3 regions of the Rhodococcus sp. G6(2025) genome follow, and region 2 is predicted to be linked to each of the others. Evidence: riboswitches for the same ligand, from Rfam matches in the RefSeq annotation. Region 2 holds a riboswitch; each other region holds the start of a gene.
The links. A riboswitch is a leader RNA that binds a small molecule or an ion and turns the genes downstream of it on or off. The one in region 2 is predicted to bind cyclic di-AMP.
Positions count from the first base shown of each region.

Region 1: linked by a shared signal. The riboswitch ahead of ACLIVD_RS38315 (transglycosylase family protein) and the one ahead of ACLIVD_RS24495 (NlpC/P60 family protein) in region 2 are both predicted to bind cyclic di-AMP.
Region 3: linked by a shared signal. The riboswitch ahead of ACLIVD_RS06650 (transglycosylase family protein) and the one ahead of ACLIVD_RS24495 (NlpC/P60 family protein) in region 2 are both predicted to bind cyclic di-AMP.

Region 1 covers NZ_CP179751.1:270,857-276,692, reverse strand. The annotation lists gene gvpJ (gas vesicle protein GvpJ) at 1-110, shown strand, start outside; gene ACLIVD_RS38335 (GvpL/GvpF family gas vesicle protein) at 107-931, shown strand; gene ACLIVD_RS38330 (TetR/AcrR family transcriptional regulator) at 1,226-1,678, opposite strand; gene ACLIVD_RS38325 (pyridoxamine 5'-phosphate oxidase family protein) at 1,966-2,625, opposite strand; gene ACLIVD_RS38320 (hypothetical protein) at 2,778-2,936, shown strand; cyclic di-AMP (ydaO/yuaA leader) riboswitch at 3,545-3,758, shown strand; gene ACLIVD_RS38315 (transglycosylase family protein) at 3,767-4,348, shown strand; gene ACLIVD_RS38310 (hypothetical protein) at 4,435-4,623, shown strand; gene ACLIVD_RS38305 (YegP family protein) at 4,891-5,070, opposite strand; gene ACLIVD_RS38300 (hypothetical protein) at 5,411-5,836, opposite strand, start outside.
Region 2 covers NZ_CP179750.1:5,332,595-5,338,430, forward strand. The annotation lists gene ACLIVD_RS24485 (peptidase MA family metallohydrolase) at 1-526, opposite strand, end outside; gene ACLIVD_RS24490 (C40 family peptidase) at 576-1,628, opposite strand; gene ACLIVD_RS24495 (NlpC/P60 family protein) at 2,009-2,554, opposite strand; cyclic di-AMP (ydaO/yuaA leader) riboswitch at 2,569-2,733, opposite strand; gene ACLIVD_RS24500 (DEDD exonuclease domain-containing protein) at 3,190-4,956, shown strand; gene ACLIVD_RS24505 (Lrp/AsnC family transcriptional regulator) at 4,953-5,228, shown strand; gene trpD (anthranilate phosphoribosyltransferase) at 5,238-5,836, opposite strand, start outside.
Region 3 covers NZ_CP179750.1:1,393,084-1,398,919, forward strand. The annotation lists gene ACLIVD_RS06640 (helicase-associated domain-containing protein) at 1-1,399, opposite strand, end outside; gene ACLIVD_RS06645 (hypothetical protein) at 1,460-1,648, shown strand; gene ACLIVD_RS06650 (transglycosylase family protein) at 1,716-2,297, opposite strand; cyclic di-AMP (ydaO/yuaA leader) riboswitch at 2,306-2,519, opposite strand; gene ACLIVD_RS06655 (YccF domain-containing protein) at 2,754-3,131, opposite strand; gene ACLIVD_RS06660 (hypothetical protein) at 3,162-3,401, opposite strand; gene ACLIVD_RS06665 (cold-shock protein) at 3,555-3,965, shown strand; gene ACLIVD_RS06670 (DUF2771 domain-containing protein) at 4,026-4,511, opposite strand; gene ACLIVD_RS06675 (MFS transporter) at 4,518-5,836, opposite strand, start outside.

The sequences.
Region 1 (5,836 bases), on a different replicon from region 2:
CGAAGTCCAAGACCAAGGGTGTCCTCGAGGGCGTGGGGGAGACGCTCGGTGAGCTACTCGGAGGATCCTCGAGCGAACACGAACCGGCACCCCGACGTAGGCACAAATGACCTCCCCGGAGGACACCGACACCGACACCGACGCCGACGACAACAACGACAACAACGACAACAACGAGGGTGCTCCGATGGCCGTGATCTACGTGTACGGCATCGTGCCGGCCGACGTGCAACCCGAAGAGGACGCCACCGGCATCCACGACGCCCCGATCGAGATCGTCACCCACGGCGACATCGCGGCGTTGGTCAGCGAGATCGACCCGGACCAACGACTCGGCACCCCCGCGGACCTGCAGGCTCACGCCCGCATCCTCGACGGCACCTCGCACGTCGCGCCGGTGCTGCCGCTGCGGTTCGGTGCCGTCGTGTCCGACCGCGACGCGGTGGTCAACGAACTGCTCGCCGAACACGAGGACGAGTTCTTCTCCGCTCTCGAGGAACTGGAGGGCTGCGCCCAGTACCTGGTCAGGGGCCGCTACGTCGAGGAGGCCATCATCCGGGAGATCGTCGACGAGAGCCCGGAGGCTTCCTCCCTGCTCGAGGCGATCCGCGACCAGCCCGAGGAGTTGACCCGGGATGACCGGATGGCGTTGGGGGAGATGATCGGCCACGCCCTCGAGGCCAAGCGGGAGACGGACACCGGCACCACTCTCGACGTGCTGTCACCGCTGACCGACACCGTCACCGTCCGCGAACCCACCCACGACGAGGACGCGGTCCAGATCGCGGTCCTGCTTGAGGTGGACCGGCAAGGCGAACTTGAGCAGACGGTCGGAGACCTCGCCGCGCGCTGGGACGACCGGGTCACCATGCGCCTCGTCGGCCCGATGGCACCCTACGACTTCGTGGTGGCACCGAAGCCGGAGGACTGACCGAGGGGTCTGCTGTCAGTCCTCGTCCCGCTGCCCCTCCAGCAGGTGAAGGGGGTGATCTCGCTGGTTCGAGCAGGAGATGCTTCCATCCACGCCTGCCTCAGATGCCTGATCCCCTCGGGTCAGGACGAGTCGCGTTGCACCCGTGGGTTCCGTCGCTCTCGCACTGCCCTCTTCGACAGTGCCGGGGGATGACCAGGATGAATGAGACGGGCACCTGCGGGCATCAACCGCTTGTGATGAAGCGATCTCGTGCGCCCCGCGAGGGCAGGCCGCCGACCCCGCGGGGCCAAGTCAGGACGCGGTCGGCTCCATGCCCGGCGGGGAGGCCGTGGAGGATGTGCGCCGGGCGGCGAACTGCCGGAAATACGTCTCGGCGGCCGGGTCGGTGAGGGTCGGCAGCAGCAGTGTCCATCCGGTGGTGACCCGGTGCGTGGGGCTGTCGAGGGCGCCGGTCGCCGTGGCGAGCACCCGGGCCCCAAAGGCCATCTCCACCAGGACTTCGGCGAGCTCGTCCGGGTCGATGCCGGCGCGCAGATCCCCCTCTTCGCCGGCCCGAAGGGCGAGGTTTCGGCAGTGCAGCGTCCAGGTCTCGAAGATTCTCGGCGCCGCATGGTCGCCGCGGTAGTCGCCGATCTCGAAAAGCAGCCGGAACGCGGCCCGAACCAGTGGATCGTCGCGGCCGTAGTCGGCGAGGACATAGGAGAGATCGATGAGGGCTTCCAATGCACGGGAATGTGTGGTCATCCGCTGTGCGCAGGCCTGCTCGAATCTTCGGAAGCCCTCGTCGATCACTGCGCGGGCAAGGTGCTCCTTCGTGGGGAAATGGAAAACAGGCCGCCTTTGGTGGTGTAGGACTTCCCGGAGATCGCATTCAACGTCGCGTGCACATACCCGTGGCCGTCGAATTCTTCCGCCGCCCGCTGCAGTAGCGCGCTTCGGGTCAGTTGTGCCCGTCTCTGGGTCACGAGACCGGCTCTTCTCGCGTGCCCCCGTCGGTCAGCGGCGGCCGGCGACCGTGACGCTCAGCCACGTCAGAAACACCTCGACGGCAAGGCCGGAGTCGATTCGGGCGGTGCGGTCGCCGCCGCTCTGTCGTAGCGCCGGGTGTCTTTCGCGTCGAAGTAGTCACCGCCCTTGCGTTTCGCGTCGTCGGTTCCCCAGTCCCGGTGGTGCGGAACGGGCTCCATGCGGGGAATGTGTTTGCGGCAGTGAATGTATGCCTCTTCGACCTCCACCATCACCCACCGCTGCGGGATTCGTCCCGGCGCGCAGTCGCCCGGTAGATCCGGGAGTTCGGAGCGCAGCACCGCGTCCTCGACGATCCGCGCCGCGCCGTTGATGTGCAGCCCGATCAGATCGTGGACGAAGTCGACGAGCACGAGTCCGACGTGCGGGTTCTCGGCGATGTTGCCGAGACTGGCCATCACCCCGTTGCCTCGGTACTCGGGGTAGGCGAGGGTTTTGGGGTCGATCACGTGCAGGAATCCGGGTGCGCCGGCGCGCAGGCTGTTGTCACATTCGCCGGCCGCGTCCGCGGTGGCGACGAACGCGATCTCCTGGCGGCCGACGAAGTCGATCATGGCCGGAGTGAGATGGTCGAGCACCTGTTCGGCGTAGAACCGGATGGCACGCTCGACGGTGCCGTATCGATGCTGGAGGTCTCGTTCTCCGGCGCTACCGAGCTGCCTCATCTGTCTCTCCATTACGGTTCGGCATCATTGGCTGGTTCACCCTACGGGACACACGCGGGTGCGTCGCGCCGCGCAACAACACCGTGGGAGGGCTGCGACGCGGGAGATCCCGGGGCAGGCATCGGTCGGTGACCTGGGCGTACCGTGAATGGATGAAGACCAAATCCCCTCGAGACGAGCTTGCCCGCCGGCTGGCCGAGCGGGACGAGTTAGTGGTGGAAGTCCTCGAACTCGAGGGCCGGCTGGAGAGGGCCAAACGCCGCCTCGACGAGGTATCCGCCGAGATCGACTCGTCCGGGCACATCGAGTAGCACTTCTCCGGGGCGTGCAGCACGACTGATGTGGGAGTGTGTACCGGCCACGCGCTCATGCTGGAGCGGACCGACGAGTTCAGCGCTCTCGTCCTGGGTTTCCTGCGGGAGCGCGGCTGCCCTGAGGTGGCCCGCAGGGCCGGGACCGGTCAACGGCCGGCCCGGGAGTTTCGCACGCCCTGCGCCCAATCCCCTCCATCGCAACCGCCTTCCTCCTCAGCTGATCGATGTCGCCCCTCCACTGTCTGCCGCGCCATCGCCGCGCCGAAGACGCACAATGCCCACCGATCGGACCTGAGTGTCATCCACTCATCCCACCCATCCCCATCTCCGCTCAGGGCACGGCCAAGGACATCGTCGACGCACCCCGGTGCCGTGAGCTTACTCACATAACGGCCCGGTAACGGAAGGGCTACGGCTCGGCGATACGCGCGTCTTGTCGCCACTAGCTGGGCACGGTCTCTGCGCGCCCAATGAGGCCCCGCAACAGGCGAAGACACTCCGCGTTATCAAATGGTGACATTGCGGCCTGGGCCCGTTACGGTCGTCACCGGCCGAGGAAACATCGGCCACATCCGGCCCGCCGCGCCAAACCTCGTCCCGCGGGTACCGGAGTCCCGACGAAGCATTCCAGGGACGAGGACGGGGGACCCAAAGTCCTCCAGGGAACGCAAGTTCTCAGACGGACACCGGCCCGAATGTGCCTCGCACACTCGGATCTTGGGGTGAAGCCAGACCCTCTCCAGCCAGGAGAGGCGAGGCCGGGCGACCTCTCAGCCCGAACCCGACAGCTGACCTCGCAGGCGCGTGTGGAGAGGATCTCGACCACTATGAGCGGACGCCATCGCAAGCCCACCACCACCGGCCGCACCGTCGCCAAGGTCGCCGTCACCGGCGCCATCATGGGCGTCGCCGGAGCAGCCTTCTCGGGCACCGCGAACGCGGCACCTGACTCCGACTGGGACCGCCTCGCGCAGTGCGAGTCCGGCGGAAACTGGGGAATCAACACCGGAAATGGCTTCCAGGGTGGACTCCAGTTCTCCCCGAGCACCTGGAACGCACACGGTGGCACCCAGTACGCGGCCACCGCCAACCAGGCCTCGCGTGAAGAGCAGATCGTCGTCGCCGAGAAGGTTCTCGACTCCCAGGGCTGGGGCGCATGGCCGTCCTGCTCCTCGAGCCTCGGCCTGAGCAGCGCACCCACCCAGCGCACCGCCCCCGCAACCGTGCCCGAGGCCCCCGCGGCGCCGGCCCTGCCCGACCTCACGGGCGGCGTCCCCAGCACCAGCGGCACCTCGCAGTATGCCGGTGTCGTCGACACCGCGATCGAGGCCGTCAAGGCTCAGGGCATCGCGATCGATCCCCAGATCCTGCAGCTCATCGACGCGAACAAGGTACTGCTCCCGCAGTAATCCCCCGCAATTCACAGAAGAGGGGCCCTGCACCGATCCGGTGCAGGGCCCCTCTTCTGTCTTCGGTCAGCGGTCAGCGGTGAGGCATGGTGCTGATCAAGGCGGTGTCCTTCTCATTGGCGTTGCTTGACAACGGAACCGTGGTACCCATCGCGCACGACGTCAAGGTCCTGCCGCAGCGCCAGGACCTCAACTTCTACGAGAACCACCTGACAACGCTGCCCGAAAACGGCATCGGCGGAGCCTTTTACGGTGAATGTTCGTATCCGGATTGAGCAAGTCGATAACCGCGGTGTTTAGCACCCCACGTTGGGCGGCAACTGCGTGTTCGGTCTGGTCGCTGACGCGCACACCGTCAAGTGGCCGGAGGTGAAAGCGGTGTGTGGTCGGCCCACGCGGGGGATGGAGCAGCAGCCGCATTTCGATCCCACCGAATGGCCGCTACCGAAATGGCGGGCCAAGGGTTGCTGGGTCTGCGCCGCCCGAACCGAATAGCCTGCCGCCGGAGCGTTCCTTCCAGCGCAAGGCATGCGTCCTCCAGGTCAGGTTAGGTCCGCGGTTGGAGCCGTTGCCGCATTGGCTTTGATTGAATCGATCCCGTTTTGAGCCGCCGCCTTCGAGGTGTAGCCCTGGCTGGCCGCGATGATCTCGCCGTTAGCCGCCTTCAGGTGAAACCGGAACTGGCCGGCGGTGTCCTTGAACAGCTCGAACTTCGCAGTCATCGCTCCTCCTCTGGATGAGTCCCCGGCGGACGCGGACCATGCTCACGGTAAGCCGATCGAACACGCATCGACAACGAAATACACGATTCCCCCACGGAGGTCAGCTACCAGGCATGGCCATTGAGTGCCCGGAAATGATGCATCTGATGAAATACGGAGCGGTCTAGTTGGCATAATACAAATTATCGGCTTTATGAAAATGCTTGTTTGCCAGCCTATTTGGTAGATGGCGCTGCCGAAATGGTCGTGATCGCTGCGGGGTGCCGCATCAAGGATCAGCCCTTCGCGAAGAAGGTCTGCGCTTCTATCGATTCTCTCGGTACGAATGCGCCCGCGCCCGTCACGATGGATCGTCGGGAACCGCCCACAGGCGGAGCTGGACCGTCGGCCCGTGTCGGGGATCAGTGCCCGGAGCCCGGCGGCGTCTTCGCGGAGTGTCTTCTGCAGGTGGGGTCGGACCTTCGGCGACGTCTGGCGGTAGTGGGCAGCCTTGGCGTACGAGGTCGGCGGTGTTCTCGATGAGCCGCGCCGCTCGCATGAGGAGCGACTCGGGCACCCAGACGGCGGGGAGGTCCCCGTCGTGGTCTCTGGCCAGGACGCCGAGCGTGGAGATCAGTGCCATCGCCGTTGCCGGCTCGTCGGGATCTTTGTCGCCGCCGCCGAGGGCGGTGACTTCGACGAGGGCGGCGATCGTCGCACCGAGGGTGGCCAGAGGCATGGCGGTGGTGCGGGGCAGGGCCAGTAGGTCGGCGCCGGGCGCCTCATC
Region 2 (5,836 bases):
GTGCCCAGCGCTCGCCGCGCCGGGCGACGACGAGAGCCACCGGTTTGCGGGTGGGGCTCTCGTCCGCGATCGCGTAGCGGAGCTGCACGGCGGGGGCCCACACCTCGTCGGCCCCGAGCGCGTCGCCGAGGCTCGACGGCACCGCTGTCTGGGCGCCCTCGGCGATCTCGTAGCCCCAGTCCGAGAACTCGACCCCGGCAACGTTGCCCGCCCGCCGCGTCTCGGCGGCCAGGAATCCCGGTGCCGCCGCCTGATCCATCAGACCGGACAACCGGGCCGCGTCGTTCGTCCGCACGGCCGACGCCCAGGTGTCGAGGAGCGTCTGGACGGCTGTCGCACGCGCGTCGGCGTCGGCCTGCGCGGTACCGACGGCTCCGTCCGTGCCCCGCTCGGTCCGGGAGAACCCGGTCAGCGCGAGGACGACGACGACGGCGAGGACGAGTCCGGCCAGTGCGGCCAGCTCCCACGGGCGCGCCTGACGGCGCGAGGTCGGATCCGTTGCGGGAGACGGGTCTGAAGCGGGCACGCCGGTGAGTGTATGAGCACGCCCGGCCGCCGCTGTCGGACGGTCGCCGTCAGTAGCGGCGCGCCCCGTAGAAGGGGAACTTCGCCATCGACTCGATCTTCACCGGCACACCGAACGTCGAGGCGTGGAGAATGTTGCCGTTTCCTGCATAGAGGCCGACGTGGGACGCGTCGTTGTAGAAGAGGACGACGTCGCCGGGCTGCAGGGCGTCGCGGGACACCGGGGTGCCGCCGCTGGCCTGCGCCTGACTGGACCTCGGCAGCGTCTTGCCGATCTGCTTGTACGCCCACACGACCAGTCCCGAGCAGTCGAATTCGTCCGGACCGGTGGCGCCCCACACGTAGGGGTCGCCGATACGGGTCATGCCTGCCTGCAGCGCGCTCGTGCCCGAGCCGGGGGTGAGATGCGCGAGGATCGTGTTCGGGTCGAAGCCGGGCGGGAAGGGCGTGCCCGCCAGCTGGTCGCGTTCGGCGCCGGTGAGATCTCCGAATGCCTTGATCACGTCGGCGATCTGCGCCTGCAGGTCGCTCTGCTTGCGTTGCAGATCGTCGCTCACCGCTTTGGCCTGCTCGGTCGCGGACCGTGCGGAATCGGCGGACTTCTTCGACGCCTCGGCGGCCTTCGTGGCTTCCGACGTGGCCGACTGGAACTGCGCGACCTGATTGCGGGTGTCGTTGGAGATGGCGTCCAGGGCGGACATCTGGTCCAGGAGCTGCTGCGGCGAATCGCTCACCATCACGGCGAAGAGGCGATTGGTCCGTGCGCCCTGGTAGTTGGCGGTGGCGAGCTTGTTCACGACAGGCTGGAAGACGGCGACGCGCGCGTTGGCGGCGTCGAGCACACCCTGGTCCGTTGCGAGCTGCGCGTCGGCGTCGCGTTGCGCCGACTGCTTGGCCGCGAGATCGATCTGCGCGTTGTGGAGTGCCTCCGACGTCTGCTCGGACTGCCGGGACAGGTCACCGAGCTTCGTCAGCGCGTCGGTCGGGTTGGTGGTCACCGGGTCTGCGCCGGCCTGGATCGCCGGCAGCGACACGAGGGCCACCGACAGCACGCCGGCGGTCAGCACGCTGCCCAGGGAGCGCTTCAACTTGTGTGAGGCCACGGAAATGCAGTTCTCCGATCGTCGCTCTCCACCAGCCGGGCCGGGTGTCCGAGGCGCGGCTCAGGGATTTCCTCGGCCGATGCGACCGTGGAGTGCCGAAGAGGTGGTGACCCGCGTTGCCGCCCGGTTGGCGCGACAAGACTTCGCAAGGTCTCGGATAGGTTACGGAACGGCATACGTTTGTGTCCACCTATGTCACGAACGGGGTGGCGGGGACCACCCGACGGGTGAACGACACGCTGTCTGCCTGGGGCGCAACGACATCGAGGGTGGGTTCGAATCGTGATTCGAACCCACCCTCGGTGGTCGTGCGAGATCCTACGAAGCTACCCCGTGCATCCCCGCCCTCGACTCGGTGGATGCCTCGCCTCGCGTGTGGATCAGTAGCGGCGTGCGCCGTCGAAAGGCATGGACGCGATGGGCGCCAACTTGACGGGCTGACCCTCGGTGGAGGCGTGGATCACGTTGCCGTTGCCGGCGTAGATGCCCGAGTGCGATCCGCCGTAGAAGGAGACGACGTCGCCGGGGCGGAGATCGGACTGCGAGACGGGAGCGCCTGCCGCCGCCTGCGCGTAGCTGGTGCGCGGCAGGTTCAGTCCGGCCTGCTTGAACGCCCACTGCACCAGACCGGAGCAGTCGAACGAGTTGGGGCCGGCGGCGCCGTAGACGTACGGCGAGCCGAGCTTGGTCTGTGCGGCCTGAACGGCCTTGTCACCTGCGGTGCCGGCCGGCGCCGGGGGCGCGGGCAGGTTCGGGACACCGGGGATCTGCGGGATGACGACACCCGGGATCTCGAAGGTTCCGACTCCGGGGATGGTGACGGGATCTGCGGCCGCGGGGGCCGCGGTAGCGGTGAGCGCTCCGACTGCGAGCGCGCCGGCGACGACTGCCCGTCGCACATTCCGCTTGGAAACTTGTGACGCCACGAAAGGGGTACTCCGTTTCTTCCATTCATCCGCCGACCGAGTTAGCTGACGGGTTCGGGCTGGGAAGATCAGCCCTACCCACCGGTGCGTGAGGACGTCCCGGCGGGATTCACCCCAGTAGAAACTTGGGTTCCCGGTACGACCGCTCTCGCGAGTGGCCGATTAGGCGGTGACTAGCGATGCTGCCCCGGTGTTGGGGCTGCGAGACTCCGCTAGGTCTCAGGAAGGTTACGAAATGGAATACCCCGATGTCGACCGGAACACGCGGAAAGTGTCCGTTTGGGCCGATTCCGGCTTTGCGGGCGCGCGATACCCACATTCGGTAACGACCGGATAACAGGCGGTTTGTTTCCGATCTCGTTTCGACAGCGGGAGTGGGCATTTCGCGAAGCCTGACGACTCCCCGATTCTCTCCCGGTCAGCGTTTCTGCTGTTCAACCGGGGTGCCGCGGACCGCACCCGCGACACGCGCCCGACCGGCCGGTACCGGTCCCCGCCCCGTCCGAACACCTCGTTTTCGGCCGCGCGCCCGACCCTCGCACCGCCCGTGACCGCCGCCCGAGACGGTCAGTGTGATCCTCGTCTCTCCGGCTCTCCGGGCGGTTCTGTCGGTGCCCGTCCATACGCTCTGAGCCGTGAGCGTCCCCGGTGTACCCGAACAGCTGAGATTCGACGAGCTCGACACCCCACTGCGGGACACCACGTTCGTGGTGGTCGACCTCGAGACCACCGGAGCGCGGCCGGGCGAGGACGCCATCACCGAGATCGGCGCCGTGAAGATCCGCGGTGGCGAGGTGATCGCCGAAATGGCCACTCTCGTCGACCCGGGACGGTCCATCCCCCCGCACATCGTGGAGATCACCGGCATCACCACCGCCATGGTGATCGACGCCCCGCGGATCGAGCGAGTGCTGCCGGCGTTCCTGGAGTTCGCACGCGGCGCGGTGCTCGTCGCGCACAACGCCCCGTTCGACACGGGCTTCCTCAAGGCCGCCGCGTCCGCCACCGACACCCCCTGGCCCAAGTTCACCGTGCTCTGCACCGTCAAACTGGCCCGGCGCGTCCTCAGCCGCGACGAAGCGCCGTCCGTCAAGCTGTCGTCGCTGGCCCGGCTGTTCGACGTCGGGACCACTCCGACCCACCGGGCACTCGACGACGCCCGGGCCACCGTCGACGTCCTGCACGCCCTCATCGCGAGGGTCGGCAATCAAGGGGTGCACAGTCTCACCGAGCTCGTCGACTACCTTCCCGACGTCTCCTCGCACCAGCGGGCGAAACGGACGCTCGCCAGCCATCTCCCCCACGCTCCGGGCGTGTACCTGTTCCGCGGACCGTCCGACGAGGTCCTGTACGTCGGCACAGCGACCGATCTGCGCCGGCGGGTGCGCAACTACTTCACCGGCTCGGAGACGCGTGGCCGGATGAAGGAGATGGTGGCCTTGACCACCCGGATCGACCACGTCGAGTGCGCGCATGCACTCGAGGCGGGTGTGCGCGAGCTCCGGCTGCTCGCCGCGCACACGCCGCCGTACAACCGGAGGTCCAAATACCCGAAACGCGGGTGGTGGATCACGCTCACCGTGGAGGCCTTCCCCCGGCTGTCGGTGGTGCGTACCCCGACCGCCGACTCGCTCGGTCCGTTCCGGTCCCGCTCGACCGCCGTCGACGTCGCCGACGTCCTCGCCGAGTACTGCATTCTCCGCACCTGCACGAGCCGCATCCCGAAGGGAAGGGAGCACGGTCCGCAGTGCCCACCCCGCGAGCTCGGAGGCTGCCCGGCGTCCGTCCACGACCGCGCCACGGAGGACGACTACCGTCCCGGGCCGGCACTCTTCCGGCAGTTCCTGCGCGGCCTGGACGACGCCCCGCTGCAGCGCATGCGCGCACGGGTGGAGGAGCTGGCCGCCGGCGAGTTGTTCGAGAACGCCGCACGGCTGCGTGATCGCACCGCGGAGGTCGTGCTCGCGTTGCGGAGGATGCAGCGCCTTGCCGCCCTCACCGCGCTCGATCAGCTCGTGGCCGCTCGCCCGGCCGCGACCGGCGGCTGGGAGTTCGCGGTGATCCGTTCCGGGCGTCTCGCGTCCGCGGGCTGCGCCCGGCGCGGAATTCACCCGATGCCGGTGGTCGATGCACTCGTCCTCACCGCCGAAACCGTCGTTCCCGACGCAACTCCGCTCCGCGGCGCGTCCCCCGAGGAGGCCGGCCTGCTCGCGCGCTGGCTCGACCAGGAGGACACCCGCATCGTCAGCGCATCCGCGGGCTGGTGCGAGCCCGCACGGGGCGCCGGATCCTGGTCCGAGTGGTGCGCACTGGCGCGAGCGGGCAGCGCGTCGACACGGGACGCCGAGACCCGACCACCCGCGCCGGGTTCTGCCGACCACCGCTTAGGCTGGCGATCATGATCAACGCCATCGTCCTGATCCACGCCGAAGCCCACCGCATCCCGGAGACCGCTCAGGCCGTCGCCGACATCGAGGGCGTCGACAAGGTCTATTCCTGCGCAGGCGACGTCGACCTGATCGCGATCGTGCGGGTCCGGGACCACGCGAAGATCGCGGAGGTCGTCACCGAGGGAATCAACAAGGTGGACGGCGTCTCCCGGACGGCGACGCACATCGCGTTCCAGTCCTACTCCAGCGCGGACGTGGAAGCGGGCTTCTCGATCGGCGAGTAGCTCCGCCGACTATTTGCTGGTGGCCAGTCCCGACGTGAGTTCGGCCCACCGCGCGAGCAGCGTCGCGGCCGCTCCAGTGTCGATCGCCTCTGCCGCCGCCGAGAGTCCGTCCGACAGCGCGTCTTCGAGCGTCCGGCCGCCGAGTCCCCGGAACGCGGCGATCGCCGCCGCGGCGTTGAGGAGGACCGCGTCGCGTACGGGTCCGGTCTCACCGGCGAGGAGTCGCCGCGCCACCGCCGCGTTCACCTCGGCATCGCCGCCGCGCAGTTCGTCGAGCGACACCCGCGCGATCCCGATGTCCCTGGGGTCGAGCTGACGAGTGGTCACCGCCCCGTCCGCCACGATGTGCACGGTCGACGTCGTCGACGTCGTCAACTCGTCCAGGCCGTCGTCACCGCGCACCACGAGCGCCGAGTTGCCGCGCTGCGCGAGCACACCGGCGACCACCGAGATCAGGCCCGGGAACGCGCAGCCGATGAGGCCGGCCCGCGGACGGGCCGGATTGGTGAGCGGTCCGAGCACGTTGAAGACGGTCGGGATGCCGATCTCCTTGCGCGGCGCGCCCGCGAACCGCAGGGCGGGATGGAACACCGGCGCGAAGCAGAAAC
Region 3 (5,836 bases), 3.9 Mb from region 2:
GTGCGCGTCCGGGGGAGCTGAGCGCTCCGCGGGCGACGAGTCCGAGCGTCGCGGCCTCGTCGAGGGTGCGTTCGACCGCGTGGACCCGCAGCCGGGCACCCCAGCGGGGGCGGCGCCACGCCAGCAGCCGGCTGACCTCCGCCGGACCCGCGGAGTGGCCGCTGCCCAACTCCGCCAGCAGCCCGAGTATCGCCTGCCGGTCGCGCGGCGCGGACGGTGCGCGCACTTCCTCGGACAGCGCGGCGACCGGTTTGTCGTTGGCATCGCGCATGCCGATGAACCAGGCCATGCGCGGAAGTTCCAGCCACGCCGCGGCCAGGGCGTGCCACCGCCGGGCGACCGGCGAAGTGAGCCAGTTGTCGACCGCGGTGGTCGGGGCCCAGTAGTTCTCCCCGCTGTCCGACGTCGGCGCCGGGTCCGGGGTGCCGCTCGCGATCAGTCCCGCGGCCGAGAGCAGCTCGACGAGCAGGCTCAGCCGGTTCTCGTCGATGCCGGACGTCTTGGCGATGCGGCGCAGTTCGCGGACACCGAGCCCACCTGCCCGCAGCGCGGGCGCCGGGATCTCGCCGAGAGCCTTGACGACGTCCTCGCAGTGGCGAACCAGTTCGAGCGCCTCACCTGCCGCGGCGGCGTTGATGTCGGCCGGCTTGTGCTTGCGGCCCGTCACGGTGGGAGCGGCCAGCGACGTGGGGTCGAAGACGGCCTCCCCGCGCAGGACCTGCCGCACCTGATAGGGCAGTTCGACGGTTTCGTCGTCGATCCACCGCAGCAGCCCGGCGGCGAGGAGCCGCTGCACGGGACGGTCGGGGGGTGTTCCGGGGGCCGCGTCCCGGGTGCGTCCGATCGAACTCGACTTCGACAGGGTCTCCAGGATGTCCCGCTCGACGCTCTGCAGTCCGGCCAGCGCGGCGGTGATCCCGGGTTCGTCCAGCGTCTCGACGGGTTCGGCGCTGCGTCCGACCCGCCACGGGATGGTGGCCACGACAGCGGGAACGATGCGCAGCGACGTCTTGTCCCCCCAGACGATCCCCACGGACCGCAGGCCGTCCAGCGTGGCGTCGACGGTCTTCTTCGTCGCCCGCGACCCCACTGCGTCCTGCAGGGTGGCCCGCGGCACGGCGACCTCGTCGGCCCGTTCGAGCGCCAGCAGTTCGAGGATCCCGAAGTCCAGCGACGTCAGGTTGTCGGCCGCGCGGGCCACCGATGCCCGCTGTTCGGCGCGGCCGGCGAGGACGACGATCGTGGCAGGCGGTGGAACCGCCAGGTCGGGTCGCTTGCGGAGCAGATCCGTCAGTTCGGCGTCGCTGCGCGCGGCCAGCCAGTCCGCGAGGGTCGCGGCGCCGCGCGGGGAGGCAGCGGTGCCGTTGGTGCTCGCGGTGGCGTCGTCGGTGTCGGTCATCGACTATCAGATTAGAGACCTGGGCTGTACGTCGCCGAATGCTCCTGTCAAAATGGCACCGTGGCTAACAATTCGAAGAAGCAGTACGTGGATCCAGGGTGGCCCGAAACCGCCGATGGAGATAGCGCCGTGACCGAACTGTCGTCGAGCCGTGCGGGCGGATTGTCCCCGTTCGGCGAGGACACCGAGTTCCCGCTGCCGGCGGACTCGCTGCCGTACGCGCATCCGCACACCGTGATCAACCGCTGACCCGACGACACAAGAGGGGCCCTGCACCGGATCGGTGCAGGGCCCCTCTTGTGTGAATCGCGGGGGATTACTGCGGGAGCAGTCCCTTGTTCGCGTCGATGAGCTGCAGGATCTGGGGATCGATCGCGATGCCCTGAGCCTTGACGGCCTCGATCGCGTTGTCGACGACACCGGCGTACTGCGAGGTGCCGTTGGTGCTGGGGACGCCGCCCGTGAGGTCGGGGAGTGCCGGCGCCGCGGGGGCCTCGGGCACGGTTGCGGGGGCGGTGCGCTGGGTGGGTGCGCTGCTCAGGCCGAGGCTCGAGGAGCAGGACGGCCATGCGCCCCAGCCCTGGGAGTCGAGGACCTTCTCGGCGACGACGATCTGCTCTTCACGCGAGGCCTGGTTGGCGCTGGCCGCGTACTGGGTTCCACCGTGTGCGTTCCAGGTGCTCGGGGAGAACTGGAGTCCACCCTGGAAGCCGTTTCCGGTGTTGATTCCCCAGTTTCCGCCGGACTCGCACTGCGCGAGGCGGTCCCAGTCGGAGTCGGGTGCCGCGTTCGCGGTGCCCGAGAAGGCTGCTCCGGCGACGCCCATGATGGCGCCGGTGACGGCGACCTTGGCGACGGTGCGGCCGGTGGTGGTGGGCTTGCGATGGCGTCCGCTCATAGTGGTCGAGATCCTCTCCACACGCGCCTGCGAGGTCAGCTGTCGGGTTCGGGCTGAGAGGTCGCCCGGCCTCGCCTCTCCTGGCTGGAGAGGGTCTGGCTTCACCCCAAGATCCGAGTGTGCGAGGCACATTCGGGCCGGTGTCCGTCTGAGAACTTGCGTTCCCTGGAGGACTTTGGGTCCCCCGTCCTCGTCCCTGGAATGCTTCGTCGGGACTCCGGTACCCGCGGGACGAGGTTTGGCGCGGCGGGCCGGATGTGGCCGATGTTTCCTCGGCCGGTGACGACGGTAACGGGCCGAGGCCGCAGTGTCACCATTTGATAACGCGGAGTGTCTTCGCCTGTTGCGGGGCCCCATTGGGCGCGCAGGGACTCTTCCCAGCTAGTGGCGACAAGACGTGCGTATCGCCGAGCCGTTGCCCTTCCGTTACCGGGCCGTTATGTGAGTAAGCTCACATCACTGGGGAGCGTCGATGATGTCCTTGCCGAGGGGCATGAGCGAGATGGGGATCATCTTCAGATTTGCGACCGCGAGGGGGATCCCGATGATCGTGATCGCCATGGCGATTGCCGTCACGACGTGCCCGATCGCGAGCCACAGACCGGCGATGACGAACCAGATGACGTTGCCGATCAGCGAGGCCACACCTGCCGTCGGCTTGTCGACCACGGTCTTCCCGAACGGCCACAGCGCGTAGACGCCGACCCGGAACGACGCGATGCCGAACGGGATCGTGATGATCAGGATGCAGCACAGGATTCCGGCGACGAAGTACCCCAGCGCCAGCCACAGACCGCCGAAGATCAGCCAGATGATGTTGAGCAGAATTCTCATGATCGTCCCCTCGGTCGGTGGTCGGGTGTGTCAGCGCGAGCGTCTGCCCTGCCTCAGTGCCGCGACGATTCCGAGGAGGAATCCGATCGGGCACGCGAGGGCGATGAGATAGAGAACGAGGCCCGGTTCGGAATCGGAGAGCACCGGGGTCAGGAAGATCGCCACGATCGCGACGAAGCCGACCGCGAAGAGGGCGAGTGCGACGCGCAGGAGTCCGTCGCCCCTCCGGGGTGTCTGAGGAGTGCTCGAAGGAGTCGGTTCGTGGGCCACACCAGCAACGATAGTGCCTGGAAACCCGGATGCCGGAGGGGGTCTCTGCAAGGTAGACTGTGGGTACTGCGCGTCCCGCACCAGAGGTGGGGCGCGCTGTTTTGCATACCAAGTGCAACCAACTGCACTCCAAGTGATGAGCGGGTGAACGCGGTGCCGACCGGCAAGGTGAAGTGGTACGACGTCGAAAAGGGCTTCGGCTTTCTGTCGCAGGAAGAAGGGGAGGACGTCTACGTGCGTTCGTCCGCTCTTCCCGAGGGCGTCGAGGGCCTCAAGGCCGGTCAGCGCGTCGAGTTCGGCATGGCCGCCGGTCGACGCGGCCCCCAGGCTCTGAGCCTGAAGGTGCTCGACCCGGCGCCGTCGCTGCGTCAGAACGCCGCACGCAAGGAGCCGTCCGCCAAGAAGCACACGCCGGACGAACTCCACGGCATGGTCGAGGACATGATCACGCTGCTCGAGGCGAAGGTCCAGCCCGATCTGCGCAAGGGCAAGTACCCGGACCGCAAGACCGCCCAGCGCATCTCCGAGGTGGTCCGCGCCGTCGCGCGCGAGCTCGACAGCTGATTCGACGGACAACGGGAAGGCCCCTGCGCTTCGGCGCAGGGGCCTTCTTCGTGTGTCGTGTCAGGCGGTCTTGATCGACCAGGCTGCCCGGGCCTGCGTGAGCCCCTGCTCGTCGATGACGGCGGACGGCAGCTGGATCTCGACGCCGGCCAGCTGCAGGTCTTCCGAGGACGGCACGGTTACGGCGCGGGTCTCACCGGCGCGGTGAGCCTGTTCCTGGACGAGGACCTGCCCCGACGCGTCCTGGTAGACGACGAGCATGCGCCACGGCGCGTCGACGATCTCCTGTGGCAGCGACAGCTGCAGCGAGGAGCCGGGTGGCACGTCGAGTTCGGCGAGGTCGCCGGTTGTGCAGTCCTCGAGATACAGGTTGCAGTACGCCAGCGGGGGGATCTGCTCGGCCCGGTTGTGCGCGAAGGCGGTGATCTCGGGCAGGCGGGGCGAGGAGTTGCGGACCAGTGCGTACAGGACTCCGACGAAGGCCACCAGGACCACCATCAGGCCCACCACGATCAGTGCCAGGATCTTCTTGGTTCGCGCCTGCATTCTCACTTACGTCACATTTCCTGTCGATCGGTCGGCCCGGTGGGTCGAGTGGGGCTCGGTCACTTCTTGTTCGGCCAGGTCGGGGCGTTTTCCGCCGAGTCCGGGCAGAAGGGTGCTGCCGCGGTAGGTGAGGACGGTCTGGACGAGCCCGATGGTCATGACGGCGGACACGACCGAGAACCCGATCCAGTACTCGGTGGGCAGCAGTACGCCCAGCGCGCCGCCCACGACCCAGCTCAGCTGCAGAACCGTCTCGGATCTGCCGAATCCGGACGCGATCGATTCCTCGGGGAGGTCGTGCTGCAGCGACGCGTCCAGCGACACCTTGGCCAGGGCGCTGGCCGCCGACGCGACGAGGGTGGCCAGGGCGGCGGTCAGCAGATTGTCGGTGATCGCGGCGAGAACCGCGATGATCCACACGGCGCCCGTGCAGCGCAGCACGATGAGGGCGGGGCGGCCGAGTTTGATCCGGGCGCCCGCGGCGTTGCCTGCGAAGTTGCCGATGCCTGCGGCGGCGCCGACCAGGCCGAGCATGGCGGCCTGCACCAGCGGCTCGTGGTCGGTCTTCGACTTCGCGACGAACGCGATGTACAGCGTGAGGAACCCGGTGAGCACGCGGATGGTGCTGTTTCCCCACAGTCCGGTGATGACCGCGCGGCCCAGCGGTTGCCTGCGTTTACCGGATTTCGCGGTGGCCGCGGCTTCGGCCTGCAGCACGCGGGTGCGGCCCAGCACCTCGGTCGGGTGCTCGTCGCCGTGGTAGGTGAGGGTGGCGGGCACCTCGCCCTCGGTGACCTCCACCCACGACGGGATCCGCATGCTGAGGTACGCGCCGAGGGCGGTGATGACCGCCGCCAGCCACAGCGCGCCGACGGACCCGGTGGCCATCGCGAGACCACCCGCGAGGGCGCCGGCACCGATGGTTCCGCCGAGCAGTCCGAACACGGTGAGCCGGGAGTTGACCCGCACCAGGTCGATCTCCGGTGGCAGCACACGTGGTGTGACCGCACTCTTGAGCACCGAGAACGACTTGCTGAGCACCATCATTCCGAGCGCGGCCGGATACAGCACCCAGCTGTCGAAGTTGAAGACGAGAACGATTGCCAGGATTGTCCGGAGACCGAACGACGTGGCCAGCGCGACGCGACGGCCGTGCTGAAGCCGGTCGAGCATCGGACCGATCAGCGGAGCGATGACGGCGAACGGGGCGATGGTGATCAGTAGGTACAGCGCGACCTTCGTCTTGTCCTCGCCCGTCGCGGCCGAGAAGAACAGGGTGTTCGCCAGGGCGACGGCGATGGCCGCGTCGGTCGCGTTGTTGGCCA